3 regions of the Xanthobacter aminoxidans genome follow, and region 2 is predicted to be linked to each of the others. Evidence: predicted binding sites of a transcription regulator. Region 2 holds the regulator's gene; each other region holds the start of a gene.
The links. Region 2 encodes PhoB, which activates phosphate uptake and scavenging genes when phosphate is short. Its sites were predicted from a motif close to TGTCATNNANCTGTCAT; they were not measured.
Positions count from the first base shown of each region.

Region 1: ugpB (sn-glycerol-3-phosphate ABC transporter substrate-binding protein UgpB) is a predicted target of PhoB. The motif match lies at 4,218-4,234, and genes of this name have one in related genera.
Region 3: phnC (phosphonate ABC transporter ATP-binding protein) is a predicted target of PhoB. The motif match lies at 7,044-7,060, and genes of this name have one in related genera.

Region 1 is NZ_JBAFUS010000001.1:1,796,462-1,806,542, forward strand. It holds gene V5F74_RS08235 (ABC transporter ATP-binding protein) at 1-1,042, opposite strand, end outside; gene ugpE (sn-glycerol-3-phosphate ABC transporter permease UgpE) at 1,042-1,890, opposite strand; gene V5F74_RS08245 (ABC transporter permease subunit) at 1,887-2,768, opposite strand; gene ugpB (sn-glycerol-3-phosphate ABC transporter substrate-binding protein UgpB) at 2,792-4,132, opposite strand; gene V5F74_RS08255 (diguanylate cyclase) at 4,255-5,958, opposite strand; gene V5F74_RS08260 (lipocalin-like domain-containing protein) at 6,347-6,841, opposite strand; gene V5F74_RS08265 (c-type cytochrome) at 6,868-7,839, opposite strand; gene V5F74_RS08270 (hypothetical protein) at 7,977-8,915, opposite strand; gene V5F74_RS08275 (hypothetical protein) at 9,232-9,780, shown strand; gene budA (acetolactate decarboxylase) at 9,796-10,081, opposite strand, start outside.
Region 2 is NZ_JBAFUS010000004.1:1,556-11,636, forward strand. It holds gene V5F74_RS18745 (DMT family transporter) at 1-486, opposite strand, end outside; gene V5F74_RS18750 (SDR family NAD(P)-dependent oxidoreductase) at 495-1,247, opposite strand; gene V5F74_RS18755 (MarR family winged helix-turn-helix transcriptional regulator) at 1,483-1,974, opposite strand; gene V5F74_RS18760 (flavin monoamine oxidase family protein) at 2,164-3,531, shown strand; gene phoB (phosphate regulon transcriptional regulator PhoB) at 3,765-4,466, opposite strand; gene phoU (phosphate signaling complex protein PhoU) at 4,521-5,255, opposite strand; gene pstB (phosphate ABC transporter ATP-binding protein PstB) at 5,276-6,100, opposite strand; gene pstA (phosphate ABC transporter permease PstA) at 6,161-6,994, opposite strand; gene pstC (phosphate ABC transporter permease subunit PstC) at 7,012-7,989, opposite strand; gene pstS (phosphate ABC transporter substrate-binding protein PstS) at 8,091-9,131, opposite strand; gene V5F74_RS18795 (ATP-binding protein) at 9,266-10,081, opposite strand, start outside.
Region 3 is NZ_JBAFUS010000002.1:263,797-273,877, forward strand. It holds gene V5F74_RS10220 (carbon-phosphorus lyase complex subunit PhnI) at 1-17, opposite strand, end outside; gene phnH (phosphonate C-P lyase system protein PhnH) at 21-620, opposite strand; gene phnG (phosphonate C-P lyase system protein PhnG) at 620-1,120, opposite strand; gene phnF (phosphonate metabolism transcriptional regulator PhnF) at 1,273-2,070, shown strand; gene V5F74_RS10240 (pyridoxamine 5'-phosphate oxidase family protein) at 2,131-2,772, shown strand; gene phnE (phosphonate ABC transporter, permease protein PhnE) at 2,974-3,834, opposite strand; gene phnE (phosphonate ABC transporter, permease protein PhnE) at 3,831-4,715, opposite strand; gene phnD (phosphonate ABC transporter substrate-binding protein) at 4,960-5,868, opposite strand; gene phnC (phosphonate ABC transporter ATP-binding protein) at 5,961-6,773, opposite strand; gene V5F74_RS10265 (amidase) at 7,506-8,765, opposite strand; gene glyA (serine hydroxymethyltransferase) at 8,987-10,081, opposite strand, start outside.

The DNA.
Region 1 (10,081 bases), on a different contig from region 2:
CGATGCGTTGCCCCGAACCCGGATCGAACAGGTGCAGCCGCTGCGCCGGGCAATGGAAATCGAGGCGGGACCCCAGCGCGAAACTCGCCGGCAGCGTGCGCACCGAGAATGCGGCGCCGGTGTCGAGGCGCCCCACCAGAAGCACCTCGGCGCCCATCGGCTCCACCGTGTCCGGGGTGAAGCGCAGGACCAGCCCGTCGCCGTCGGGGTGCCCGCCCGCCACATCCTCGGGCCGGATGCCCACGAGCACCGGCCGTCCGTGCCCCGTGTCGCCAGTCTCCAGTCGCACCCGGCCATTGGCGTCGAGCCATCCGGGAAGCAGGTTCATGGGCGGATCGCCGATCAGCTCCGCCACGGCGGTGTCGGCCGGGCGGGCGTAGATCTCCATGGGCGGTCCGAGCTGCGCCGGACGGCCCTCGTTCAGCACCAGAATGCGATCGCCGAGGCTCATCGCCTCATGCTGGTCGTGGGTCACATAGAGGCTGGTGACGCCAAGGCGGCGTTGCAGGCGCTTGATCTCGGCGCGCATGGAGGTGCGCAGCCGCGCGTCGAGGCTGGACAGGGGCTCGTCGAACAGGAACAGGCGCGGCTTGCGCACCACCGCCCGGCCGATGGCGACGCGCTGGCGCTGGCCGCCGGACAGCTCGCGCGGCTTGCGGCCCAGCAGCGGCGAAATGTGCAGCATCTGGGCGGCCTCCTCGACGCGCGCGGCGATCTCGGCGCGCGGCAGGCGGCGCACCTTCAGCCCATAGGCCATGTTGTCGAACACGCTCATGTGCGGATAGAGCGCATAGTGCTGGAACACCATGGCGATGTCCCGCGCGGCGGGATCGCGCGCGGTGATGTCCTCGCCATCCAGCATGATCCGGCCGGAACTCGGCTGCTCCAGACCGGCGACGAGCCGCAGAAGCGTGGACTTGCCGCAGCCCGACGCCCCGACGACCACCACCATTTCGCCCGGCGCCACATCGAGGTCGATGCCCCGCAGCACCTCGGTGCGGCCGAAGCTCTTGCGCACCTGATCGAGGACCAGCCCGGCCATCAGCGTTCGCTCTCCGTAAGGCCCTTCACGAACCATCTGAGCATGGCCAGAACCACCAGCGTGGGCGGCAGCATGGCGAGGATGGCGGTCGCCATCACCTCGTTCCAGGCGGTGCGGGATTCCGGGCCGATCATGCGCACGATCCCCACCGTGATGGTGTCGAGCCGCGGGTCGGTGGCCACCACCAGCGGCCACAGATACTGGTTCCAGCCGTAGACGAACAGGATGACGAACAGCGCCGCCATGTTGGTGCGCGACAGCGGGATCAGCACGTCCCGGAGAAACCGCCAGGGACCGGCCCCGTCCATGCGGGCGGCCTCCACCAACTCGTCGGGCACCAGCACGAAAGCCTGCCGGAACAGCAGGGTCGCCGTCGCCGAGGCGGTGAGCGGCAGGACGAGGCCGGCGAAAGTGTTCACCATGCCGAAATCCGCCACCACCGCGAAGGTGGGGATGATGCGCACCTCCACCGGCAGCATGAGGGTGACGAACAGCAGCCAGGAGCACAGCATGCGGCCGGGAAAGCGGAAGAAGGCCACCGCATAGGCCGAGAGCAGCGAGACGGCGATCTTGCCGGCGGCGATGGCGAGCGCCATGGCGAAGGAAAGGGCCAGCATGCGCCACACGGGCACCCCGCCGGGCGCGGGCGAAAGCAGGCGCGGGTAGATCGCGAGGCCTTCGAGGCGCGGCAGGAGGCCGATATCGCCCCGGTTGATGGCGCCGCTGTCCAGCGTCGATCCCACGAACACCAGCCAGATGGGCAACAGGAACAGGGCCGTGCCCATGAGCAGCACCGCGTGGGCCAAGAGATGTCCCCGCATCGGGGAGCGCAGGGCCGGCGCCTTCATCGTTCGCCCCGCCGCCTGAGGAAATGGAACTGCAGCGCCGTCAGCCCCATGACGAGGGCCATCAGCACCACCGACTGGGCGGCGGAAGCCCCGAGGTCCAGATTGACCACACCGTCGCGATAGACCTTCACCATCAGGGTCTGCGTCGCCCGGCCCGGTCCGCCCTGCGTCAGGGCCTCGATGGTGCCGAAGGTCTCGAAGGCGGAATAGACGAGGTTCACCACCACCAGGAATGCGAGCGTCGGTGCGAGCATGGGCAGGAGGATGGTGCGGAACCGCCGCCAGCCACGCGCCCCGTCCATCCGCGCGGCATCGATGATGGTGCGCGGGATGGATTGGAGGCCCGCGAGGACGAAGATGAAATTGTAGCTCACCTGCCGCCACGCGGAGGCGCCGACCACGGCGATCATGGCCTGCGTGTCGTTCAGCTTGTAGTTCCAGGCGATGCCGAGATGCTTCAGGAGGCCGGCGACGCCGCCGATCTGCGGATGGAGCAGCAGCGCCCAGATCACGCCCGCGGCCGCCGGCGCGACCGCATAGGGCCAGACCAGCGCCGCCCGGTAGGCGCCCCGCCCGCGGATGTCCGCGTCGGCGAACACCGCCAGCAGGACCGCGAGGCCGAGCGCCAGCCCCGTCACCGCCCCGCAGAACACCAATGTGCGCCCGATGGCGGCGAGATAGAGCGGATCGGTGAAGAGCGCGGTGAAATTGTCGAGGCCCGCGAAGGTCTCGCTGAGGCCGAACGGATCGGCGCGCATGACGCTCGCGCGCACCGCCACCGCCGTCGGCCACAGGAACAGCAACACGGTCAGCGCCATCTGCGGCACCAGCAGCAGCGCGGGCGTCGTCCAGCCCGGAAAGATCGTTCGCCGCTCCATGTCCGGGCCGTGCTCCGCAGGACCTATCTGGATACGGACTTCTCGAACTCGCGCAACACCTTGTTGCCGCGTGCCACGGCCGTGTCGAGGGCGGCGCCGGCGTCCTGCTTGCCCTGCAGGGCCGTCTCGAACTCTTCCTCGACGATGGCCCGGATCTCGGTCAGCCGCCCGAGGCGCAAGCCCTTGGAATTGACCGTGACCTCGCCGCGGTTGAGCTGGCGGATGGGGATGTCCGCGCCCGGATTGCGGGCATAGTAGCCCTGGGCAAGCGAGAGGCCCGCGCCGCCCAGCGTGACCGGGACATAACCCGTGCGCTGGTGCCAGGACGCATCGGTGTCCGGCCGGGCGAGGAAGGCGAGGAAGCTGGCGACGGCCTTGTATTCCGCCGCCGACCGGTCGGGCGCCGTCATGGTCCACAGGCTCGCGCCGCCGATGATCGAATTGTTCGGTGTGGCCCGCACCGCCGGGTCATAGGGCAGTTGCGCCGCCATGGGGCGGAAGCGGGCGTCGCGCACCACGGCAGCGCGGATCCCGGACGAGTTGAAGGAGATGCCCGTGTCGCCGGCCGGGTAGAGGCTGTCGCCGGCGGCGCCGCGGCCGGCATAGGTGAAGGTGCCCGCCTTCGCCATTTCCAGAAGGCGGGTGATGTGGCTGCGCATGGGCGGGGAATTGAACACCAGCTCGGCGTCGAGCCCCTCGAAGCCGTTGGCCTTGGTGGCGAAGGGCACATCATGGATGGCGCCGAAGCATTCCAGATGCACCCAGGTCGGCCACGCGGTGGTCATGCCCACCTTGGCGCCGCCCTTGGACCGCAGCGCCTCGGCCGCCGTCACCACCTGCTCCCAGGTCTCCGGCGGCCGCTCGGGATCAAGGCCGGCGCGCTCGAACAGGTCCTTGTTGCACCACATGATGGGCGTCGACGAATTGAACGGCATGGAGGCCATGCGGCCATCCGGCAGGCTGTAGTAGCTGCGCACGGCCGGCATGTAGATGGCCGGATCGAGCCGGACGCCGGTCTCGTCGGCGAGCTGCCACACCTGCTTCACCGCCGCGCCGGCGGCCAGCATGGAGCCGGTGCCGACCTCGTACATCTGGACCAGATGCGGCGCCTTGCCGGCACGAAAGGCGGCGATGGCCGCGGTCATGGTCTCGGGATAGGTGCCCTTGAACACCGGTTCCACCACCACCGCCTTCTGGACGGCGTTGAAGGCGTCGCAGAGCCGCTTCAGTTCGTCGCCGAGGGGGCCGGCCATGGCGTGCCAGAACGTGATCTGGACCGGTGCGCCTTGCGCAAGGGCGAGGCCCGGCACCAGCGCGAGGCCGGCAGAAGCGGCGGTTCCGGCGAGCAGTTCGCGGCGATTCATCGACACCTCCTGGACGCGGACGGGCGCAAGCGCGGCTCGGCGCGGTTCAATTGTGGAGAAAGGCGCGCGACCTTGCCAAGGGGGGATGACGCCCGCGTGACCTTCCGGCGAAGCAGCCATCCTCAGACGGCATGCTGTACCTCCGTGCAGTTCCGCCCCGAGCTTTTGGCCCTGTAGAGGGCCTCGTCGGCGATGCGGATCAGCCCGGCCATGCTGGCCCCCTGCGGGGCCCGCGCGATGCAGAGGCCGATGCTGACGGTCACCGCGTCGAGGCCCGGCGCCACCGCCGACCACGGCTCCCGCTTGAGATCGTTGTGGATGCGCTCGCAAAGCGCCTGCCCCTGCCCTCCGGAGGCATTGGGAAGCAGAAGCACGAACTCTTCCCCGCCATAGCGGGCCGCCAGCCCGGCTCCGGGCGGGAGATTGGCCTTGATGACCATCGCCACCCGCTTGAGACATTCGTCCCCGGCGAGATGCCCGAAAGTGTCGTTGACCGCCTTGAAGCGATCGATATCCACCATCGCCAGGCACAGCCCCAGCCGCTCGCGTCCCGCCCGGTGCCATTCCTCATCGAAGATGGCCTCGAAGCGGCGCCGGTTCGCAAGGCCGGTCAACGGATCGCTGCCGGCGATGAGCGCCAGCTCCTCGTGCGCCCGCTTGAGCGCCCGCTCCGCGAGCACCCTTTCGCGGGCGTCGCGCAGCGAGCAGATGAAGGCGATGTCGGCTCCGTCGAGCGTCGTCTCCTGAACCGCTCCGATGGAGGCTTCCATCCACACCCAGTCGTCATGGCGGGCACGCACCCGGCACACGAAAGCGGCGCTGCGGCCAAGACCGCTTCCCTCGCCGGCGCAGAGCGCCGCCAGGAACATGGGCTGCTCATCGGGGTGGAGGAAATCGATCACGTCGCGATCGAGCATCTCCGAAGGCCCCCACCCGAGAATGCGGCTGCAGGCCGGCGACATGAAGCGGATCGTCCGGTCACCGGAGATCGCGGCGATCACGTCGGTCGAGTTCTCCGCCAGCAGGCGATAGCGCCGCTCCCCCTCCCACGCCCGGCGTTCCGCCACCAGCAGGTCCGCCTGCTGGCGCTTGAGGAGGGAAATGTCCGAATGGGTGAAATACCCGATGCCGTCGCTGGTGCGACGGGCGATGACACGGCGCCATTGATCGCGCGGCAGCTCGATCTCGAACGGCGATCCGGCGAAGCGCATGTTGTCGAGAAGCCCGGGCTCCAGCTGCTCGTCGGGCCGGCCGGCCGCCGCCCAGGCCCGGCGGACCACGGCGGCGAACGGCTGGCCGACCACGGTCTCGCTCGGACGCACGCCATAGAGCCGGCGGAATTCGTCGTTGGCGGCGATGATGAGGTCGTTCTGGTCGAGCACCATGGCCCCGTCGGGAATATGGTCGAGCAGGTCGATGGAGAAGCCGCGCTGCGCGTCGCTCCGTTCGGCCTCTGCCGGCTCCTGCACGAGCGCCTGCCAGATGCGGACGCGGTTACCATCGGAGTCCGTCAAGGCATTCACGCGCAGGCGCCGGCCGCGATGGTCGAAGACGAAGGCGCGCGATTGCGTCCGATGCCGCAGGACCCCGTCGCGGATGTAGCGCTCGATGTTGGCCAGCTCCGAAGCATCGAGCCGGGCGGCGTAGAAGCGCCGGAGGTTCGCCTCATAGGGCTCGCCCACATGGACGTGGCCGTCATGCTCCGGAAAAAACTTCAGGAATGTGTTGTTCCACAACAGGCAGCGGTCGTCCGCATCGAAGAGGCACAGCCCCATGTCCATGCCGTCGAGCAGGTCGGCGAAGAAATCATAATGCCGGCCGGTCACCGCAACACTCCGCTGGAGCTCATGACGGATCGAGCCGCCCCTGAGCTTCGACGCGAATCTTTTCCTCCGCGCAATCACCTTAAAGGGAAAGATCGAAATCGCCTATGGTCAGCCATGCGGGGCTCCGGCGGTGCGGAATGACAAGTCTAAGCTTGCTGATTACCCCTCATGATACCGCCAGCAGGAATCGGGAAAAGGGCGCGGCCGCCGGATGGCGGGAGGTCGTCACGCCGGGATCTTCACGCTCCCCTGCGGGGAGGAGCGCCGGCGGGCCGCGCCAGTTGCCCACCATCCATCGGAGGATTGCCCGGCGTGGTCGCGCCATCGCCTAGCTGGTGGGATTCCGTTGAAAACCGAACAGGCGCCCGGCAGGGGCCAGAGGCCCGCGTCATTTCACGCGATCGAGCTCCAGATGCGGCACGAACTGCCGGCCGGAGGCATCGGTGATGGGCGCCGCCCTGACCTTCAGGTGGTCCCCGTCGAGCGCCTCGATGGTGCGCAGCAGGGTCTGGCCCTGCCATTGGGGAAAGGTCGATTGCCAGACCGCGGTGGAGAAGGTGTGCGCCACTTCGTCGACGCTGTAGGCGCCGGCATAGGCCATGGCAGGCCCCACCGGCTCGGAGGGCACGCCGCCGGCCCGTGCCGTCCGGTCCCGGCCGACGATGATGGCGCTGAACTGGCCGCCGGGCGTGAAGACGACGAGGCCCTGCGCCCCCGGCCCCCAGGTGTCGCGCCGCGACCCGTCGGTGAACGCGTCGTACACGCTCACGATCTTCCACGCGCCCACGAGCCGGGCGCCGAGCGTATCCGCGGCCAGGGCCGCGCCGGCGTTGCACGCAGCGAGCGCCACAACGACAGCGGGAATGAAGGTCCTCATGCGCATGGCTATTCTCCAGTCTTTCGGGGCAATCAGGGCTTCAGGGACGCCGCATAGGCGGCAAGCGCCACCATTTCCGGCTCGCTCATCTCTTCGGTGTTCGCGCGCATGGGCGCGGCCAAGGGGCCGTTGCGAAGGCCGTGCTTGAACTCGTAGAGCTGGCGCACGAGATAGGACGGCGAGCGGCCGGCGAGCGGCGGGATGTCGCCGATGCCCTTCAGTCCCTCGCCATGGCAGGCGACGCAGGCCGGGATGCGCGCGCCGAGCCCCTCATTCGCGATGCGCTCGCCCAGCGCGACGCTGCCGCGCGGGACATAGGCGGTGAAGGTCACGTGGTAATCGCGGTTGACGAAATTCTCCTCGTCGTCCGGCATCTCGATGATGCGGCCGGAGAGCGGCTCGGATGTCCCGTCCTTTTTCGGCGTGTAGTACCAGGAGGGGACAGTGTTCGCGGGAACCGTGTCGGTCTCCACCACATGGATGCGCGGCGGCAGCTTCAGCGCGGCGTAATAGGTGACGGCCTCGGCGATCTCCTGCTCGCTCAGGCTCCTGAGGGCGGCGATCATGCGGAAGACGTGGGTTCGCGCCTTGACCCCGGTGGAGCGGGCGCCGCTGCGGAAGTCATCGATCTGCCGCAGCATGTAGTCGGCCGGCAGGCCTGCGAGGCTCGCATTCTCCGGCCCGCCGACGCCCTCGGGCCGGTGGCATACGCCGCAGGGCCGGGTATCGGGGTGGCGCCCCTCCGCCACCACGGCGGGCATGGGCGGATGGGCGTCGGGAAACCAGTCGCGGGCCACGAAGAGGTCGCGGATCTCGGTCAGCGTATAGCCCCGGCTGCTGCCCGGCACATGGCGCACCGTGCCGTCGTCCTTGGGCGGCACAGTGTCCGGCGGTGCGATGGGATAGGCCCAGACGGGCGGCGCCTCGTCGGCCCCGGCGGCCGAGGCGAGGAGGCAGGCTGCGGCGACGATAACGCCCCGCGCCAGCCGGCACGGAAAAAACATCTGCGGCCCCGATGAGTGCGAGATCGGCAGCCACCCCCTGATGCGGCGCCGCGCAGATTATTATCGGGGCCGTGGGCGTGATGGACGGCAAAGTTTGCGTCTATTGACGGGCGGATGCGTCCGCCCGGCACGCACGATCACGCCTGCTTCACCCATACCCTATCGGCAGGTTCCGCCGGGGCGCATGGCTGCGGGGCCAGCTCAGCCGAGGCGCGCAGAAAGGCGATGTCGCGCAGCCGGGCGCCGACGCCGTGGCCGATGGCGTCGCTGCGCCAGAGCCGGGGCAGGATCTCCACCGCCCGCCCGCCGCGGCCGTGCAGGCGGATGAACCTGGCCGCCTCCGCATCCTGCATCACCCCGCGCACGTGGGAGCGCGAAAGGCCGAAGCGATGGGCCACGTCGCCGAAGACGAACGGACACTCCCGGCCATCGGGGGAGGACAAGGCGGCCTCGAAGAGGGCCTCCAGCACCATGAGCCCGCCGGGCCGGCTGAAGAACAGGAGGAAATCCGTCTGCTCGCAGAGCAGGCGCGCACCTTCGGGCAGCAAGGCGAGGGACTGGCGCCGGATGGCGGCGTGGACCGCCGGGTCCCGGTTCCGCACGCCGGCATAGCCGTTCCTGGGGCACAGGGTGTCGAGGATGATGTAGTCCGTGGCCATCCACTCCCGGTCGTGGGCCAGCATCCTGTCCGTGAGGCGGAGCAGCTTCACCCGGCGATCCCGCGGGGCGTGGCTGATCTCCACGAAGCCCACCGCCTGCATCCGCTCGATGAGGTGGTCCACATGGCGCGGGCTCGTCATGCCGAAGGCGGCCATCTGCTGCTTCAGCCGCCCCACCGAGAACCAGGTCTCCCGCCGGTCCCCATCGTGATTGGCGTTGAGGATCACCGAGAGCGTGAACAGGAGGTAGCGGCTGGAATCCGTCAGCAGGCGGATTAGGAACGGGTTGCGGTCGAACAGAGCGAGGAAGCTGTCGCAATAGAGCTTCCGCGCCCGCAGATAATCGGGATGATCGGCGACCTCCTCCACCGTCACCGGCACCCGCCCCAGCATTTCCATACCGCCGCCCTGCAACATGACGCCCCCGACGCAACCGTGACGCAGCGACAACCGCAATTCGACTGCGCGGAAACGTGAGGAGGGCAGCGGCGGCATCGCGAAAACAGGCGACTATACCATTGCGAACCATCATCCGCAGCGCGGAGCGCAGGCCGATTACCTGCCGCAACGGCATCGCCGATGGCGCCGCGACGAGAGGGAGCTTGAGCGTCTCCGTGTTGCCTTCGCCTTCCCGCGCATGTACGCCCCCGCCACGCCGCGCCACATGCATCACGCGGTGGGGGTCGCGGCCCGGCGACGACATCGGGCGGGCCGCAACAGGGGGAGAGCGGGCATGAGCGAGCGGAATCCGAAGGCCGAGGGGACCGCCAGCCGGGCCGCGGCGCTGAAGGGGATGGCCATCCGGCAGGCCCGCAGCTTCGTGGTGTTATTCCTGTATCTGTGGGTTCTGCTCGGCCTCTTCGTGCTCAATCAGGCGCTGGTGGAGCGCGCCCACGGCGATACCGTCACCTTCCAGGGCTTCGCCTTCCTCAACGCGCTGGTGCTCGCCAAGGTGATGCTGGTGATCGAGGAGCTGGAGGTCGCCCGCTGGCTCAGGGGCCGGCCGCTCATCCTCGTCATCTTCTACGAGGCGGCGATCTGCACGCTGTTCTTTCTCGTCTTCCACGTCATCGAACGGTCGGTGATCGCCAAGTTCAGCGGCCATGCCATCACCGCCAGCGAGATCGAGATCGGTGGCGGCGGGCTGGTGGGCGCGCTGATCGTGTCCGTCATCCTGTTCGTGTCGCTGCTGCCCTTCTTCGCCTTCAAGAACGTCACGCGGGCCATCGGCGCGGACCGGATGCGGCACATCCTGTTCAGCCGCCACGCCGCCGCCGACTGAGGTGGCGGGCGCCGCCTAGCTGTGCGAGCGCTCCACGCTGCTGAGGGTCGCCGCCACGTCCTGGTCGAGGTTCGCCTTCAGGAAGTGCTCGGTCTCGGGCAGGATGAGGTGGAAGTCGGTCAAATTCTCCACCGCGATCCTCAAGGGCCCCGCCTCCACCTCCAGCACGTGGCCGCCCTGGCTGCGGTCGTCGGAGAGGAAGTGGAAGTGGTAGCCTTCCACGCTGAACTCGGCGGAATAAGCCGGCGACCAGATGCCCACCAGGGTGCCATCCACATCCTCGAAGGTGAATTCGCTCTGG
Region 2 (10,081 bases):
GAGGATCGCGGCGGGATGGATGCCGCCGGCCCCCGGCCGCACGACCAGCAGGATGCCGGCAAATCCCACGATGATGGCGAGCCAGCGCTCCAGCCCCACCCGCTCCCCCAGCAGCGGCCCCGCGAACAGGGCGACGAAGAAGGGGATGGAGAACATGATGGAGACTGTCTGATCCAGCTGCAGGAACTGGAGGGCCGTGAAGTTCAGGGCCGTGGTGGCGAAGAGCAGCGCCGAGCGGACGATCTGCAGTCCCGGCCGCTGGGTGCGCATCAGTCCCGGCACGGTCCAGGGATTGAACACCAGCAGCGACAAGGCGAAGTGGATGACGTAGCGCGCCCAAACCACGATAAGCACGTTGATGTGGGCGCTCAGCCATTTGGCCGTGGTGTCGGTCAGCGCGAAGCTCATCACCGCGAGGCACATGAGCGCGATGCCGACCAGCGGCGCCGGGGCCGGCGTGACCTCTCTGTCTCCCGGCGCGCGCATGGCGGTCCTCAGTAGGTGGCGCGGCCGCCGGAAAGATCGAACACTGCGCCCGTGGTGAAGGAGCAGTCCGCCGAGGCCGCAAAGGCGATGGTCGCCGCCACCTCGTCCACCTGCACGAATCGCCCGCGCGGAATCTTGGAGAGCATATAGTCGATGTGTTGCTGGCTCATCTGATCGAAGATGGCGGTGCGCGCGGCGGCGGGCGTCACGCAGTTCACCGCGATGTCGTACTCGGCCAGTTCCTTGCCCAGCGACTTGGTGAGGGCGATCACGCCCGCCTTCGAGGCCGAATAGGCGGAGGCGTTGGGGTTGCCCTCCTTGCCGGCGATGGAGGCCACATTGACGATGCGCCCATATTTCTGCGCGATCATGTGCGGCGCGACCGCCCGGCAGCAGAAGAAGGGGCCGTCGAGATTGATGGCCATCACCTTCTTCCATTCCTCTTCCGGGTAGTCCCACGTCTTGTGGTTCGCGCCCGCGACACCGGCATTGTTCACGAGGATGTCGATGCGGCCGAATTCGGCATGCACCTCGGCCACGGCCCGTTCCACGTCGGCGAGGCGGCTCACGTCCACGGTCACGGGCATCACGCGGGCGCGGCCCAGGTCGTCCGCGGTCTTCACCACGAGGTCGGTGTCGCGATCGAAGATGGCGACGCGGGCGCCGGAGGCGATGAAGCGCTCGACCACGGCGCGGCCGATACCCTGCGCGCCGCCGGTGACGATGGCGAAGCGGTCGTTGAGATCGATGGCGTTGGACATGTTTCCCCCGGTGCGTCGCCGATCCGGCCGGCGATCCTGATTCTGCCGTTGGCGCGGCGGCTGTGCCGGTGTGTTTTTAATCGATTGAAAACCGATCGGACAAGGCATAGCGCGGGATCGGCCGGGAGAAAAGCCCGGCGCGGTGCATAGTGCCGCACCGCTCCATGCGCCGGATGCAAGGCGGAAAGTCGAGGGCAGGCCTGGGTGACGGTGATGGAGGGGGCGTCTGCGGCTCTCAGGCGTCCTCGTCCTCGTCGCCGGGTTCGGCCTCGTCGTCGAGGCCGCCGTCGGCACCGAGGCGCAAGGCGAGGTTCTTCTCCACCTTGCGCAGGAGCTTGCGCAGCCGCTTCTTCTCCTTGCTGTCGAGGCCAACCACCATCTCGGCCTCCAGCTGGTCCCACACATGATCGATGGAGGCGCCGCGCTCGCGCCCCGCATCTGTGAGGAAGACCCGCACGAGCCGGCCGTCGCCATCGGTGGCGCGGCGCTCGACGAGCCCCTGGGTGGTGAGGCGGGCGATGGTCTTGGAGGCCGTGGGCGGGCGCACCCGCAGCGCGGATGCAAGGTCGCCCATGGTGCGGCCGTCCGCCTCGCACAAAAGCTTCAGCACGGATTCCTGTCCCGGGAACAGCCCGAGGCCGGCGAGGAGACGGGCCGACAGCGCCTTCTGCAGGCGCGCCGTGTGGGTGAGCCTGTAGCCGATGGTCTTCTGAACCGGATCCTTCATGGGTCTCCCCCGACATGTCCCGAGCGCGAGCGAAGCCGCGCCGGCCACGCGCCCCTTTATCCACATGCCGGCTTACAATTTTGCGAAGGTTGGGGGCGATCCGGCGGGAAAGTGCGTGGTGTCGCGCATTTACCTGCGGGGCGGTCTGCCCTCTCGCTCCGTTGCACGCCCCATGGTAGCGTTCCGGCCGTGACCGAACCCGATCGCCCCCCTCTTTCCCGCCGCGCGCTGCTCGCCCGTGGTGTTGCCCTGGCGGCCACGCCGCTCGTGGGCATGAGCCTTGCCACCTCGCGGGCGCTCGGCCAGCAGACTGACGCGGACGTCGTCATCATCGGTGCGGGCGCGGCCGGCATCGCCGCCGCGCGGCGCATCGCCGAGGCCGGGCGCAGCTATGTGCTGCTGGAGGCCGGCAAGCAGGTGGGCGGCCGCACGGTGACGGACACCACCCAGTTTGGCGTGCCGTTCGACCTCGGCGCGGCGCGGCTCAACATGCCGGCGGCGCGCCCCATGGCCGCCTTCGGCCGGGCCGAAGGTCTCGACATCTATCGCGCGCCCGATGGCGGCCGGCTCTATGTGGGCGGGCGCGAGGCGGGTGATACCGACTATGAGGATTTCATCGCCACGGTCCGCCGTGGCGAGCGGGCCATCGTCGCCGCCGGCGATGCCAACCGCGACATGGCCGCCTCCCGCGCCTTGCCGGATCTCGGACCCTGGGGGCCAAGCGCCCGCTTCGTCCTCGGCCCGTTCAACTGCGCCAAGGAACTGGATCAGGTCTCCACCGTGGATGTCTCGCGCTTCGACGAGCGCGAGAGCGAGGACATCTGCCGGCAGGGCGTGGGCACGCTGGTGGCGCAGCTCGCCCGTCCGCTGACCGTGCGGCTCGAGGTGGTGGCGCGCTCCATCGATCTCAGCCCGCGCCTCGTCTCGGTGCAGACCAACAAGGGCAGCGTGACCGGGCGCACGGTGATCGTCGCCGTGCCGCCGAGCCTGATTGCGGCCGGCAAGCTGCGCATCGGCCCGTCCTTGCCGCAGCGCTACCGCACGGCGGTGGAGAAGATCACGCTGGGCGCCTTGGACCACATCGGCTTCCGCCTGCCGCGCAATCCCGGCAATCTCGGCGCCGACGAACTGGTCTATTTCCGCGCCGACGGCCCGCGCGCCTATGCCCTGCGCGCCCGCATCGGCGGCACAGACCTCTACAGCCTTGAAGTGGGGGGCGACGTGGCTGCCGGCCTCGCCGACAGTCCGCCCGAGGCAGCGGCGTCCTTCGTGAAGGCGGCGCTGACGCATGAATTCGGCGCGGATACCGCCGCGCGCGTCGGCAAGGTATTCGCCACCCGCTGGAGCAAGGAGCCGTGGGCGCTGGGCGCCTTTTCCTGCGCTTTGCCGGGCTTCGGCAACATGCGCCGCGCCTTCACCGAGACGGTGGGCGGCCGGCTGGTCTTCGCCGGTGAGCACACCCACGAGACGCTGTGGGGCACGGTGGGCGGCGCCTGGCTCTCCGGCGAGCGCGCGGCCAAGCAGGCGCTTGGGCTTTTGGGGGTCCGGACGGGGTGAGGGGGGCGTTTCGGTTAAGGTCGCCGCCGCTTCTTTCGGTGGCCGCCTTTCGAATCCCGCCGTCATGCCCGGGCTTGTCCCGGGCATCCACGCGGTTCGGCTGGGAATAGATTTCGGGCAGTAGCGCCAGCGGCACGACGTGGATGGCCGGGACAAGCCCGGCCATGACGGTGCCTTTTAATGCTGAGGCGCAACGCCCCAAAAGCCCGCTCTCCGCCTCAGCGAAGCAACGCTCAGTGCGCGCGGGCGAACATCTCGTTGAAGGAATAGCCGGCGCCGCGCACGGTGCGGATGGGGTCGGACTGGCGGCCGCGGTTGATGGCCTTGCGCAGGCGGCCCACATGCACGTCCACCGTGCGCTCGTCGATATAGACGTCCTGGCCCCACACGCCGTCGAGCAGCTGCTCGCGGGAGAAGACCCGGCCGGGGCTCTGCATCAGGAATTCGAGCAGGCGGAACTCGGTGGGGCCGAGATGGATCTCGCGACCGGCGCGATGGACCCGATGGGTCTCGCGGTCCAATTCGATGTCGCCGGCCCGCAGCAGGGTGGCGACATGCTCGGGCTTGGCCCGGCGCAGCAGGGCGCGCACGCGGGCGAGCAGCTCGGGCACCGAGAAGGGCTTCACCACATAGTCGTCCGCGCCGGTGGCGAGGCCGCGCACCCGCTCGGTCTCCTCGCCGCGGGCGGTGAGCATGATGACGGGCAGGCGCTCGGTCTCCGGCCGGGTGCGCAGGCGCCGGCAGAGTTCGATGCCGGAGAGGCCGGGCAGCATCCAGTCGAGGATGATGAGATCCGGCACGCTTTCGCGCAGCCGGGTCTCGGCCTCGTCGCCGCGTCCCACGCTCTCGACCCCGTAACCCTCCGACTCCAGATTGTAGCGGAGCAGGAGGGTCAACGGCTCTTCGTCCTCGACGATCAGAATACGCGCCGGCACTTTGGTCTATCCGTCACTATCGGGGCTCTCCGCCCCGTCTTCAGGTCTGGTGGATCAGCTCTGAACGGTGGTGGTGCGGCCCGGGAAGGGCAGGGTGGTGTCGCTGGAGGCGTCCGCCTTGGGGCGGCTCTCCGGCAGGTTCTGGCCCGTCACCATGTAGTAGACGATTTCCGCGATGTTGGTCGCGTGGTCGCCGATGCGCTCGATGTTCTTGGCGCAGAACAGCAGGTGCGTGCACACGGAGATGTTGCGCGGGTCTTCCATCATGTAGGTGAGGAGTTCGCGGAACAGGGACGTGTACATGGTGTCGATGGCGCCGTCGCGGCCCCACACTTCCAGCGCCTTCGCCTCGTTGCGGGCGGCGTAGGCGTCGAGCACTTCCTTGAGCTGCTCGAGCACGAGGTCGGAGATGTGCTCCACCCCGCGCACCAGCTTCGCCGGGTGATACTCGCCCTCGATGGCGATGACGCGCTTGCCCACGTTCTTGGCGAGGTCGCCGATGCGCTCGAGGTCGTTGGCGATGCGGATGGACGCGACGATCTCTCTGAGGTCGATGGCCACAGGCTGGCGCTTGGCGATGACCAGGATGGCCCGGTCCTCGATCTCGCGCTGCACCTGGTCCACGGTCGCGTCGAGCAGCACCACCTTCTGGGCGAGGGCGCTGTCGCGGCGGATGAGCGAGGTGACGCTGTCGGCGACCAGGCGCTCGGCCTGCCCGCCCATCTCGACGACCTTGCGGCCGATTTCCTTCAACTCCTGATCGAAGGAGGCGACGATATGATCCGGCATCTCAGTGATCCTTCAATCCGTCAGCCGAAGCGGCCGGTGATGTAGTCGCGCGTCTTGATCTCCTTCGGATTGGTGAAGATCACGTCGGAAGGCGCCATCTCGATCAGCTCGCCCAGATAGAAGAAGGCGGTCATGTCGGCGCAGCGCGCGGCCTGCTGCATGTTGTGGGTGACGATGACGATGGTGAATTCCTGCTTCAGCTCGTCGATCAGGTCCTCGATCTTCGAGGTGGAGATCGGGTCGAGGGCCGAGGTGGGCTCGTCGAGCAGGATCACTTCCGGCTTCACCGCGATGGTGCGGGCGATGCACAGGCGCTGCTGCTGGCCACCGGACATGCCGAGCGCCGAGGTGTGCAGGCGGTCCTTGGTCTCGTCCCAGATGGCGGCCTTGCGCAGGCACCATTCCACGCGCTCGTCCATCTGTGCCTTGGAGAGCTTCTCGTGCAGCTTCACGCCGAACGCGATGTTGTCATAGATCGACATGGGGAACGGCGTGGGCTTCTGGAACACCATGCCGATGCGGGTGCGCACGATGGTGGGGTCCAGCTCCTTGCCGACGATGTTCACGCCGTCGAACAGCACCGAGCCCTCGGCGCGCTGGCCGGGGTAGAGGTCGAACATGCGGTTGAACACGCGCAGCAGCGTGGACTTGCCGCAGCCCGACGGGCCGATCATGGCGGTCACGCGCTTCTCGGGAACCTCGAAGTTGATGTTCCGCAGCGCATGGTTGCTGCCGTAGTAGAACTGCAGGTTCTCCACCTTGATCTTGGCGGGGGCCGGCGGCGCGTCCGGCTTGGCACCCACGGCGGAGGCGAGATTGAAGGTGGGATCGACGGCTGAAGTCATCTTGTCCTCGCTTGGGCCTTGGCCTTGCTTCGGAGGAAATGGAAAGGGCGGCGGCGGGAGCTAGTGGCTCCGCGCCAGGAAGAGGCGGGACGCCACGTTGAGCACCAGCACGCCCACGGTGATGAGCAGTGCGCCGGCCCAGGCGAGCGAGACCCAGTCGTCGAACGGGCTGCCGGCGAACTGGTAGATGGCGATGGGCAGGCTCGCCATCGGCTTCGACAGGTCGGTCGACATGGCGTTGTTGCCGAGCGAGGTGAACAGCAGCGGCGCGGTCTCGCCGGCGGCGCGGGCGATGGCCAAAAGCACGCCGGTGACGATGCCGGCGCGGGCCGCGCGCCAGGTGATGAACATCACCACCTTCCACTGCGGCGCGCCAAGCGCGAAGGCGGCTTCGCGCAGGCCGACGGGCACGAGGTTCAGCATGTCCTCGGTGGTGCGCACGATGACCGGGATCACCAGGATCGCCAGGGCGATGGAGCCGGCCCAGCCGGAGAAGCCGCCGAGCGGCACCACCAGCAGGGTGTAGATGAACAGGCCCACCAGGATGGACGGTGCCGACAGCAGGATGTCGTTCACGAAGCGGGCGGCGGCGCCGACCTTGGTGCCCTTGCCGTTCTCGGCGAGGAAGGTGCCGCAGAAGATGCCGATGGGGCCGCCGATGGCCATGGCGATGCCGATCTGGATCAGCGAGCCGACGATGGCATTCAGCAGGCCGCCGCCCTGGCCCGGCGGCTTGGTGACCTGGGTGAAGACGTTCAATCCCAGCGCGGGCAGGCCGCGGGAGAGCAGGGTCCAGAGGATCCAGCCGAGAAGGAACAGGGCGAAGACGGCGAAGCCGGTGGAGATGGCCTTGACGGCCCGGTCGGTGGCGCGGCGCGCGGCGAGGGAAGCCATGGTTCTGAAGCTCCCGGTCAGTCGAGCCGCGAGCGCACGAGCGCCCGGGACAGTGCAAGGACGATGAAGGAGATCACGAACAGGATGAAGCCGAGCTGCAGCAGCGAGGTGAGCTTCAGCGACCCGATCGGGGCCTCGGGGAATTCGTTGGCGATGGTGGAGGCGATGGTCGCGCCCGGCGCGAACAGGGAGGCGGACAGGCGCGTCGCGTTGCCGATGACGAAGGTCACGGCCATGGTCTCGCCCAGCGCGCGGCCGAGGCCGAGCATGATGGCACCCACCATGGCGGTCTTGCCGTAGGGCACCGAGACGTTCTTGTAGACCTCGTAGGTGGTGGCGCCGATGCCGTAGGCCGATTCCTTCAGCATGGGCGGCACGCTTTCCAGCGTCTCCACGAACATGGCGGTGATGAAGGGCAGGATCATCACCGCGAGGATGAGGCCGGCGGTGAGCATGCCCGAGCCGAGCGGCGGGCCGGCGAACAGGGCGCCGATGACCGGCAGGTCGCCGAACAGGTCGATCAGCGGAGGCTGCACATAAGCGGCGATCAGCGGGACGACGACGAAGAAGCCCCACATGCCGTAGATGATGGAGGGCACGGCAGCCAGAAGCTGCACCGCGACGCCGACGGGCCGCTTCAGCGGCTGGGGTGCGATCTCGGTGAGGAAGAAGGCGATGCCGAAGGAGAGCGGCAGCGCCACGATCACCGCGATGATGGCGGAGAACAGCGTGCCGTAGATCATCACCAGGGCGCCGAAATTCTCGGTGACCGGGTTCCAGGCGGACGACCAGATGAAGTCGAGCCCGAAGTGCTGGAGCGCCGGCAGGCCGCCCTTGAACAGCTCGGCGATGATGAGGCCGAGCAGGATGAGGACGAAGATGCCGCTCGCCCACAGGAGGGTGACGAAGATCGGATCGGCGATCCGTCCCGTGCCCTTGGCCTTGCTGATGGGCTCTGCCGAGCCAGACCGCATGCCGTCCACCGTCGCGTCCATTTTATCCCCTGCCCCGGCTTGTCGATGCGTGTGCGCTACCGGACCTGTCGCCTGATGGAAAAGCGCCGCCCTCCTGGGAGAGCGGCGCGATCTTCTTCAGATCAGAGGACGGGCTTGCCGTCCGGACCCTTCACTTCGGCCTTGAAGGCAGCCTTCACCTGCTCGACCACCGCCGCGGGCAGCGGGATGTAGTGCAGGCCTTCGGCGATGTCGGCGCCTTCCTTGGTGTAGGCCCACTCGAAGAACTTCATCACTTCACGCGAAGCCTCGACGTTGGTCGGGTTCTTCGGCAGCAGGATGTAGGTGGGGGAGACGATCGGCCAAGCCTCGGGGGCCGGGGCGTCGATCATGGAAGCGGCGAAGTCCTTGGCGCCCTTCCAGTCGGCGGAGGCGGCGGCGGCCTGGAAGCCGGCGACCTCGGGGGTGACGAACTTGCCGGCCTTGTTCTGCAGCTGGGTCACGACCAGCTTGTTGGCGGCGGCGTAGATGAACTCGACGTAGCCGATGCCGCCCTTGGTGTTCTTGACGGTGCCGGTGACGCCCTCGTTACCCTTGGCGCCGGCGCCGGTGGGCCACTGGACCGAAGTCGCCGAGCCGACCTTGGACTTCCAGTCCGGGCTCACGGCCGACAGGTAGGAGGTGAAGATCGCGGTCGTGCCCGAGCTATCCGAACGATAGACGGGAACGATGGCGTTCGAGGGCAGGGTCACGCCGGGGTTCAGGTCGGCGATGGCCTTGTCGTTCCACTTGGTGATCTTGCCGAGATAGATGTCGGCGAGCACCGGGCCGGTGAGCTTGAGCTGGTTGGTGGTGACGCCGTCGAGGTTGACGGTGGCGACCACCGAGCCGATCACGGTCGGGAACTGCAGCAGGTTGTTGGCCGCGAGCTTCTCGCCCGGGACCGTCGCGTCGGACGCGCCGAAGTCCACGGTGCGGTTGATGATCTGGTTCTGGCCGCCGCCGGAGCCGATCGACTGGTAGTTCAGCGTCGCGCCGGTCTTCTCTTTGAACTTGGCGCCCCAGGATTGGTAGACGGGGGCGGGGAAGGACGCGCCAGCGCCGGTGAAATCGACAGCCTGGGCGCTGCCGGCAAACAGCGAGCCAGCTACGGCGATCACGCCGAGAGCGGTGGTGAGCTTCACGATATCTCTCCTTGCCAAATCGGTTGCCGCTCCGGCAGGAGCCGGGGCAACTGGGCTCAGGACTCTTAGCCCCGGCGCGCCAAGGTTCTATGACGCGTCCGTGACATGGACATGACAGCTTACGCCCTTGCCTTTTATAGGTTTTTTTCCGGGTTCGGCAAAGCTTCCATCCGCACGGAGAAGATTGCTCCGTTGCCGAGCTCGCTTTCCACGCCCAGCCGGCCGCGGTGGCGGGCCACGATGTGCTTGACGATGGCGAGCCCCAATCCCGTACCGCCCTGGTCACGGCTGGCCGCCACGTCCACCCGGTAGAAGCGCTCGGTGAGGCGGGGCAGGTGCTCCGGCGAGATGCCGGGGCCGAAGTCGCGCACGCTCACCACGGCGGTGCCGTTCTCGCGGGCGAGGCGCACTTCCACCTTCTTGCCTGCGGCGCCGTATTTCAGGGCATTCTCCACCAGATTCTCGAACAGGCGGATCAGTTCGTCGCGATCACCGAGGATTTCCAGGTCGGCCGTCTCGCGGACCTGCTCCAGCTCCACCCCGCGGTCGCGGGCGAGGGGGGAGAGGGTATCGCAGACGTGGGCGATGATGGCGCCAAGGTCCACCTTGGTCTGCGGCTGCACGTGGGCGTTCAGTTCGATGCGCGACAGCGAGAGCAGGTCGTCGATGAGGCGCGACATGCGCCGCGCCTGCGCCGCCATGATGGCGAGGAAGCGCTCGCGGGCCGGCGTGTCGTTGCGCGCCGGGCCTTGCAGCGTCTCGATGAAGCCCGACAGCGAGGCCAGCGGGGTGCGCAGCTCGTGACTGGCATTGGCCACGAAGTCCGCCCGCATCTGCTCCACGCGGCGCTGCTGGGTGAGGTCGCGGAAGGTGAGCAGCACGGCGTCGGGTGCGCGCTCGGGAGAGACGTGCAGCCGGAGCGGCACCACATGTGCCTCCAGCCAGCGGTC
Region 3 (10,081 bases), on a different contig from region 2:
TTGACGGCCACGTACATGGATCAGTCCTCCATCACGGGCTTCACCGTGCGCGGCAGGCCCAGAACGCCCCCCGGCGCGGTGAGGATGAGGTCGATGCCGAGCGGGTACAGCGCCCGGTTGGCGGCGAGCCGCGCCGGCAGGTCGGACGGCAGCGGCGCGGCCGAGAAGCTGCGCCGGCCGTTGATGCCGGGGCCTGCGATGGTGATCGCGCCGGTGCCCAGCTCCGCCACCTGTACGATCAGCGTCGCCGAGCGGTCCGGATAGTCCGGCTCGCCCTGTGCGAAGGCGCCGAAGTCGGGCAGCGCAGCCGCGTCGGCGATGAACGCGAAGCGGGCGGCGGCGGGGTCGTCGACCACCGGCGCGCCGGTGTGGAAGCGCAGGAAGGCGGCCACGGCCGGCGCGGCGGAGAGCGCGGCGTCGAGGAACACCGGTGTTTCATAATCGAGCAGCGCGAGGGCGCAGGCGGCGGCCTCGCGGGAGAGCGGCGCGGGCGGCTCGAGGTCGCTCGCCAGCGGCACGGGAAGACCCGGCTCGGCCATGGCGCGCATCACGGCGGTAAAGCTGCGCTGGGCGTCGTGCACCGGATCGGCGAAGCCGGCGGCGAGGGCAGTCACGGCCATCAGTCTTCTCCCCGCGTCATGGTGAAGAAATTGACCTTGGTGGCCTCCGTCTCCTCCGCCGCACGCGCCGCCTCCACCGCGAGGCGGCGCCGCACGGGGGTGAGCGCGTCGGTGACGGCGAGGCGCAACGCCGCGTCCTGCCACAAAGCGTCGAGGATGGCGGCGGCCTCCGCCTTCGCCGGGTCGCGGCCGAGCAGATAGGAGACGCCGGTGGCACCGCCCGCGAGCTGCACGGCGGCGCGGGTCACGGTCGCCTCGCCCAGATTGAAGGGGGCGCCGTCGCCGCCGGTGCGGCCCTGCACCATGATGAGGCCGGCCTCCGCCGGGCGCAGCCTTTTCAGCTGCGGCAGCGGCTGGAAGCGCTCCACTGCGGCCTGAAGCTCGGCGCGGGTGGCGCGGGCATAAAGGCCCATCATCACCTCCCGCGCGGCCTGCTCGGCGGCGGGGTCGGGAACGGCGGCGATTTGCGGCTCGGTGATGTGCGGCGGTTCGGACCTCACGGGCGGTCTCCAGATGTCCCTGACCCTGGCGCAAACGGGCGAACCCTGCCGCGGGGCCTTGCTGGACATGGTTTGTATAATAGTCTATACAAATGCGCAAGAAGGTATCTGCGCCCTTTGCGATTTCGCGGGGCGGACGTGGAGAGGCAGGAATGTCTGGTGCGCCGCGCAGTCTCGCCGCCGATGGTCACAGCCCGATGACGGAGGACGAGGCATCGCCAGCCGTGCCCTCCGTCGCGCGGGGCAGCGGCGTCACTTTGTGGCGGCAGATCGCCGAGAAGCTGGAGGCGGACATCCTCGCCGGCACGCTCGCGCCGGGCGTGCGCCTGCCGGTGGAGGCCGAGCTGGCCGAGCGGTTCGGCGTCAATCGCCACACTTTGCGCCGCGCGCTCTCCCATCTCTCCGAGGCCGGGCTCATCGAGGCGACGGCGGGGCGGGGCACCTTCGTGAAGGAGCCGCCGCTGCGCTATCCCATCGGCGCGCGCACCCGCTTCTCCGAGATCGTGGCGGCGGGCGGGCGCGAGCCGTCTGGCCGGTTCCGCGGCTCCACGGTGGAGGCGGCGGATGCGGACGTGGCGCGCGAGCTGCAGCTCGCCATCGGCACGCCGGTGCTGCGCATCGAGACCACCCACGAGGCGGACGGCGTACCCATCTCCTGCGGCTCTGCCTGGTTTCCCGCCGCCCGCTGCCGCGACCTCGATCTCATCTATGAAGCCACCGGATCGCTGACGCGGGCGCTGGCGACACTGGGCATCGAGGATTTCCGCCGCCGCGAGACCCGCATCACCGCCCGCCCCGCCAATCCGCGCGAGATGGACATTCTCTCCCTCGCCCCCGGCCGCGCGGTGATGGTGCTGGAGCGGCTGGACGTGGAGGCCAGCGGCGCGCCGCTGCAATGGGGCCGCTCCTCCTTCGCCGCGGACCGGGTGCAGCTGGTTTTCAAGCCCTAGGTGCTTGCGTCAGCCCAATCGTTTGCGCGAGAAATAGGTATCCGAAGGAGGTCCTGCCCCATGGCCGTCGTCGCCGATGAAGCCGCCCTGCGCCGTCTCTATGGTGCTGCTGCCGGACGCAGCGTCGCCAAGCAGCTGGACCGGCTGGACCGGCACTGCCGGCACTTCATCTCGCTGAGCCCGTTCGTGCTCATCGCCACGGCCGATGCCTCCGGCGCCGCCGATGTCTCGCCGCGCGGCGATGTGCCGGGCTTCGTCGCGGCGCGCGAGCGCGACCTGCTCATTCCTGACCGGCCGGGCAACAACCGGCTGGATTCTCTCACCAACATCCTCGCCACCGGGCAGGTCGGCCTGCTCTTCCTCATTCCCGGCGTGGACGAGACGCTCAGGGTGAACGGCAATGCCTTCATCCATGACGACGAGGAGCTGACGCGCCTCTTCACCGTCGGCGGCAAGCCGCCGCGCACGGTGCTGCGGGTGGAGGTGAAGGAGGCCTATCTGCACTGCGCCAAGGCCTTCATGCGCTCGCGCCTGTGGGAGCCGGAGGCGCAGGTGGAGCGCACCCAACTGCCCACCATGGGCGAGATGCTGCGCGACCAGATCGCCGCCAAGGACGCGGCCGGCGCCGCCTCGTCCTTCGCAATTGAGGCGCCGGAGAGCCAGGAGCAGATGGTCGCGCGCTATCGGGAGATTCTGTACTGAGGCGCCGCCGTGACTTGTCGGGTTGTCATGCCCCGGCTCGTCCGGGGCATCCACCCCTCCGCCGAGCCGGGTGTCTGAACAACCGCACACCCCTCCGGCCCCGAAGTGGATCCCCCGCACAAGGCGGGGGATGACCAAAGCAAAGGGCGGGGGAGCGGAGGAAAGGGCCCGGGTCCGTCCCGAGGCGATCTGCCCGCGCGTTCACCCGATGCGGGATTTGCCGATGATGGCGAAGCGCAGGCGGGAGGAGATGAAGTCGATCACCGCCACCATGATGAGCATCATCAGGACGAGAAACGACACCTTCTGCCATTCCAGCACGCGGATCTGCTCCGCGAGATGAAGGCCGAGGCCGCCCGCCCCGACGATGCCGACGATGGTGGACTGGCGGGCGTTGGATTCGAAGTAATAGAGCAGCTGGCTCGCCAGCACCGGCAGCACTTGCGGCAGCATGCCGAAACGCACCGCCTCCACGGGTGAGCCGCCGGTGGAGACGACGCCCTCCACGGGCTTCCGATCCAGCGCCTCCACGGCCTCCGAGAACAATTTGCCCAGCTCGGCGAAGCTCGCGGTGGCGATGGCGAGGATGCCGGCGAACGGGCCGAGGCCCACCACCGTCACATAGATCAGCGCCCAGATGAGGCGATCCACGCCGCGCACGGTATCCAGCACGCGGCGGACGGCGAAATGGGCGAAGATGTTGGGAATGACGTTCTTCGCGGCGAGGAAGCCGAAAGGAAAGGCGACGATGGCGCCGCCCAGCGTGCCGAGGAAGGCGATGGCCAGCGTCTCGCCGAGCGCGTGCATGTAGAGCGGCAGCTGCGTGCCGGGATCGGGCGGCATCATCAGCGTGACGAAATGCGCGAGCTGCGCGATGCCGCTGCCGAGCCGGTCGAAATTGAAGCCGAGCTGCCAGAAGCCGAAGGCGGCGATGCCGGCGAACACCGCGATGATCACGCCGACGCGGACCCGCGTGTTGATGGGCGGCGCGACGAGGTGCGGATGGGCGGCGGCAAGGCGCGCGCGCTCGTCTCCGGAAAGGCGGATGCGGGCCCGGCTCATCGCTGGCCTCCAAAGCCGAGCAGGCGGTGGCGCACCTGCTCGGTGACGAGATCGATGATCATCACCGCCGCGATGATGAGGAGGAGGATGGCGGAGACATCGGAATAATAGAACTTGCGGATGGCCTCCACGAGGTCCTGCCCGATGCCGCCGGCACCGACGAAGCCCATGATGGAGGCTTCCCGCACGTTGATCTCGAAGCGCAGCAGGCCGTAGGAGGCGAAATTGGAGAGCACCTGCGGCACCACGGCGAAGCGCACGGTGGTGAGCCAGGAGGCGCCGGAGGCGGTGGCGCCTTCCACCGGCTTCATGTCGATGTTCTCCACCACCTCGGCGAACAGCTTGCCCAGCGCGCCCATGGTGTGGATGGCCAGCGCCAGCACGCCCGGCAGCGGGCCGAGCCCGAAGGCCACCACGAACAGCAGCGCGAACACCAGCTCCGGCACCGTGCGGCAGAATTCCAGGAAGCGGCGGGCGCCAAGGCGGATCCACGGGCTCTTCACCAGATTGGCGCTGGCGAGGAAGCACAGGCAGAAGCCGCCGATGGCGCCGATGAGCGTGCCGAGATAGGCGATCAGGATCGTATCCAGCAGCAGCTTCAGCCAATGGTCGAGGTTCCAGTACCACTCGGACAGATCGGCGCCGAGGGTGTCCCAGTGCAGGACCGGCGTGATGCTCCAGAAATAGTTCGGCAACCGATCCGCGTGGGCGAAGAACACGTCCGGCTTCACCTCGCCCATCCAGGCGGCGAGCACGGTGCACACGGCGATCACGCCGAACATGATCAGCGTATGCCGCCGCCGCGCCCGCACCGCCGCATCGTAATGGGCGATCAGCGGGGCGATCTGCTCGTCGGGCAGCCGGGTGATGGCGTGGGACACGTGGGCTCTGCCTGTTCCTTCCCTCCACCCTTACGGGAGAGGGGCCGGGGTGAGGGGGGCGTCTGGGCGCAGGATGTGATGGGCGCCGTCCGCGCCTCAGGAGCCGCCGTCATGGCCGGGCTTGTCCCGGCCATCCACGTCCCGCGGCCGGGAAGCCACCGCGGAACATCGCGCATGCGGCCCGACGTGGATGCCCGGGACAAGCCCGGGCATGACGCGCGCTCTTCGCCGGGAGGCGTCAGCCTCAGCTCTTCTTCTTGCGCAGTTCGTCGACGAACTTGTTCAGCTCGATGATGCCCACGTAGGATTCGTTGTCGATGGGCTGCCAGAGCTGGCTCTTGCCTTCATAGATCTTGTCAAAGGCGGCCTTGTCGTTCTTCTCGATGGAGAAGAAGGCGTCGCGGATCTTGGCCTTCAGGTCGGCCGGCAGGTCCGAGAGATAGGCGTAGGGCGAGTTCACGATCTGGTCGGACTTGAAGATGATGCGGAAGTCGCCGTACTTCGCCATCCCCTTGCGCTCCATGCGCCGGAGGTTGGACTCGTTCTCGTCGTTCCACCAGTTGAAGGCGGCGTCGCAGGTGCCCTGCTGCACGCCAATCACCGCGTTCTCGTGCGAGCCGGCGTAGACCACCTTGCCGAAGAAGTCGTCGGGCTTGAGGCCCATCTTGTTCAGGGCGAAGCGCGGCACGTTGTTGCCGGAGGTGGAGTTGGGATCGACGAGGCAGAGGTTCTTGCCCTTCAGGTCCTCGATGGACTTGTAGGGGCTGTCGGCCTTCACATAGAGCACCGAGTGATAGCCCTTGGTGCCGTCCGCATTCACCTCGATGGCGAAGGCGTCGATCTTGGCGCCGGTCATCAGCGCGCGGGCGAAGGAGGAGGGACCGTAATAGGCCATGTGGATGTTGCCGGCGCGCTGGCCTTCGATCACCGCGGCATAGTCGTTGGCGACGCGCAGCGTCACCTTGGTGCCGAGCTGCTTGGTGAGATAGTCCATGAGCGGCTGGTAGCGATCGGTCACGCCGCTGCCGTTCTCGGCGGGGATCACCGCGAACACCAGCTCGGGATACTTTGCCTTCCAGTCCTGCGCGGCGGCGGCGCCGGCGGACATCACGAGCGCGGCGGCGGCCGCGATCAGGCTACGACGGTTCAGCATGTCTCGTGCTCCTGTCGGACGAAATCGAAACTGGGCAAGCAGGGTCGGCCGGCCCGCGGTCGCGGTCGCGGGTCGGCGCGGAAGGCACGCGCTCAGGCGAGCGCGGCCGCTTCGGGGATGCCGTCGTCGGCGGCGACGGGACGCCGCGCGGGCGTGTCCATCACCTCGCCGGCCTCCAGGCCGTAGAGATCGTGCGCCACCTGCTCGGTCAGCGCCGCGGGCGCGCCGTCGAACACCACGCGGCCCTGCGCCATGCCCACGAGGCGGTCGCAATAGGTGCGGGCGAGGTCGAGCGAGTGCAGGTTGCACAGCACGGTGATGCCGAAGTGCTTGTTGATGCGCAAAAGCGCATCCATCACGATCTTGGTGTTGCGCGGATCGAGCGAGGCGATGGGCTCGTCGGCGAGGATCAGCGCCGGCTCCTGCGCCAGCGCGCGGGCGATGGCGACGCGCTGCTGCTGGCCGCCGGAGAGGCTGTCGGCGCGCTGGGCGGCAAGGGGAGCGATGTCGAACTGGTCGAGGGCGGAGAGGGCGATGGCCCGGTCATCCGCGCTCCAGCTCTTGGTGAGGGCGCGCCAGGCGGGAACGGTGGCGAGGCGGCCCATGAGCACGTTGGTCAGCACATCCAGGCGGCCGACCAGATTGAACTGCTGGAAGATCATCGCCGCCTCGGCGCGCCATTGGCGCAGCGCGTGGCCCTTGAGGGCGGTGACGTCGCGACCCTCGAAGGAGATGCGGCCGGAAGAGGGGTCCTGCAGGCGGTTGACCATGCGCAGCAGGGTGGACTTGCCGGCCCCGGATCGGCCGATGACGCCCACGAAGGCGCCCTGGCCGATGGCGAGGTTCACGTTGGATACGGCCTCCTTGTCGCCGAAGCGTCGGGTGAGGCCCTCGATCACCAGCATCCGGAGGCTCCCAGAGCACGCGCCGGCCCGCTTGCAGGGCAAGCCGGCCGGACAGCGCGGTCTCGATCACTGGCCGGCGGAGAATCGATCAGCCTGAGCCGAGGCGATCCACACCAGCGCGTCGGGAGGTTGGATAGCGCGGCTCCGCAACACCCATGTGACGATGCTGCGCCAAGCGCTGCGCCGTTCGGCCAAGGCGCCGTCAACGGTCGCGTCTCCGCGACTGTGACAGGCGGTTTGTGACGGCGCGCGCGGTCGTGCCCGCGGCGATGTCAACGACGTGTCATGAAGGGCAGGCAGAAGGGGCGGCGGTATCCGGTGGCGCGACTGCCCGTGTTTCCGGACCTGGAACGAGTGGCGCCGGGGAGGTTGGCTCCCCGGCGCCTTCGATCGACCGGACCCCGGTTATTGCTGTTCTCGGGTCCCATGAGGGCGGTGGCGGGTCCTGACCTCAGACCAGACCGAGCAGCACAGCGCCAACGAAGCCGAAGGCCGCGCACGTCTCGATCACGGTGAGGAGATGGCCAAGTGTCACCTTATGCCTCGCAGGGTCGATCTTGAGAGAACTTTAACAAACTCTCAAAATGCGGAAAGAGGTAAGTTGTGCTGCATCGCCGCTGCAAACTATTGCAGCGCATGACTTTCCGCAGTGCGGCGCGCGCCAAGTCACGCCCCCTTCTACGCTTTCCCTTCCGCTGCGGCGCACGGTCGGCTGCGGTGGAATACTGCATGTCAGGCGGTAATGGCGGCTTCCACGAGGCTCGCGACGGCCAGCGCCTGCCGATCCCGCCCGAAACGCCCCACCACCTGCACACCCACGGGCATGCCGTTGGCGGCGGAGAGCCCAGCCACATTGATCGCCGGGCACCCCATCAGCGTCCACAGCCGATTGAAGATGGCCGAGCCGGTGGTGGCGAATCCCTCCGGCGCGGGGCCGGGGGCGGAGAAGGTGAGGATGGCATCCACCTCCGCGAACACGTCCCCCAGCGCATGCCGCGCTCGCTTGGCGGTGCGTCGCGCGCCGTCATAAAGGTCGGGCGGAATGGCGCGGGCGGCTTTGAGATGGCCGCGCAGCAGGGGCGAGAGCCGGTCGCCGTCATAGTCCAGCTCGTCGCCGAGGGAGAGCGCCGCCTCGAAATCCTGCACCGTGCCGTGGATGGCGTCGGCCGCCTCCAGCGCCTCGGGCAATTCCAGATCGAAGATGCGGGCGCCCCTTGCCTCGGCGGCGCGGGCGGCGGCCTCCAGCGCGGCATGGGCGTCGGGCGAGGCGGCGCTGGCGCGGGCGGTGCGCACGATGGCGATGCGCGGCGCTTCGGCGGTCTCCTCGCCGATGTCGAGGCCGCGTCCGGCGATGGCATCGGCCGCGAAGGCCACGTCGCGCACCCGCGCGCCGAACAGGCCAACGGTGTCGAGATGCCAGGAGAAGGTCTTCATGCCCAGCGTCGGCAGCAGGCGGAAGGTGGGCTTGTAGCCGGTGACGCCGCAGAAGGCGGCCGGGCGGATTACCGAGCCGCCGGTCTGGGTGCCGAGCGCCAGCGGCAGCATCCCCGCCGCCACCGCCGCAGCCGAACCCGCCGAGGAGCCGCCGGGGGAGAAGGTGAGGCGGCGCGGATTGCGCGTGCGCGTCGGCTGGAGGAAGGCGAATTCGGTGGTCTCGGTCTTCCCCACGACGACGCCGCCGGCGCGGCGCGTCATGGCCACCACCGGCGCATCCGTGCGCGGGCGGTAGCCGGCATAGATGGGGCTGCCGTAGGTGGTGGGCATGTCCCGGGTGTCGAGAATGTCCTTCACCCCCACCGGCAGGCCGGAGAGCGGCGTCGCGGCGAGGCCGGGCGCGCGGGCGGCGGCGCGGGCCGAATCGAGATCGAGCGTCACGAAGGCCCCGACCTCGCTTTCGTGCGCGGCGATGGCGGCGGCGACCTGCTCAAGCACGGCTTCAGGCGTGGTGCGGCCGGAACGGATATCGGCGGCAAGATCTCGGGCGGAAAGCAGGCTCATGCGCTCACTCTGCGGCATCCATGGGCCGCCACCATGCGCAACCCCCGCCGCCGACGCAATGGCGGGGCGAGGGCGCTCCACGGCTACCCTCGCTCCCATTGCGGGGGGCGATTCCGCCGACAGGGGACGAGCCGCCGCTTTCGGGAAAGGCCCGCCCCCCCCACCCCCGGCCCCTCTCCCGCGAGGGGAGAGGGGAGGAAACGGTGCATCGCCCCTCACATCCCCGCATACAGGGGGAAGCGGGCGCAGATGTCGCGCACGGTCGCGCGCGCCGCGACTTCGGCCTTGCCGTTGGCTTCGGCGCCGTTGGCCGCGAGGCCGGTGAGCACGTCGGCGATCAGGTCGGCCACCGTCTCGAACTCGGCGACGCCGAACCCGCGCGTGGTGCCGGCGGGGGTGCCGAGGCGGATGCCGGACGTGACGGCCGGCTTTTCCGGATCGAACGGAATGCCGTTCTTGTTGCAGGTCAGGCCGGCCCGCTCCAGCGCCGCTTCCGCCGCCTTGCCGGTGACGCCGAAGGGCCTGAGGTCCACCAGCACCATATGGCTGTCTGTGCCGCCGGAGACGATGGCCGCGCCGCGCTGCGACAGCCGGGCCGCCAGCGCCCGGGCATTTGCGACCACCTGCGTGGCATAGGCGCGGAACTCGGGCGTCAGCGCCTCGCCGAACGCCACCGCCTTGGCGGCGATCACGTGCATCAGCGGGCCGCCCTGCAGGCCGGGGAAAACAGCCGAATTGAGCTTCTTCGCCAGCGCCTCGTCATTGGTGAGGATCATGCCGCCGCGCGGGCCGCGCAGGGTCTTGTGGGTGGTGGTCGTCACCACATGGGCGTGGGGGAAGGGGGACGGATAGGCCCCGGCGGCGATGAGCCCGGCATAGTGGGCGGCATCCACCATCAGCAGCGCGCCCACCTGATCGGCGATGGCGCGGAAGCGGGCGAAATCGATGATGCGCGGATAGGACGAGCCGCCGGCGATGATGAGCTTGGGCTGGTGTTCCCGCGCCAGGCGCTCCACCGCCTCGTAGTCGATCAGGGCGGTGGCCGGCGCGACACCGTAGCCGATGGCGTTGAACCATTTGCCGGAAAGGGTGGGCGGCGCCCCGTGGGTGAGATGGCCGCCGGCCGCCAGCGACATGCCGAGCAGGGTATCGCCGGGCTTCAGCACCGCCATCAGCACGGCGGCATTGGCCTGCGCGCCCGAATGGGGCTGCACATTGGCAAAGCCCGCCCCGAACAACGCCTTGGCGCGGTCGATGGCGATCTCCTCCACCACGTCCACATGCTCGCAGCCGCCGTAGTAGCGCTTGCC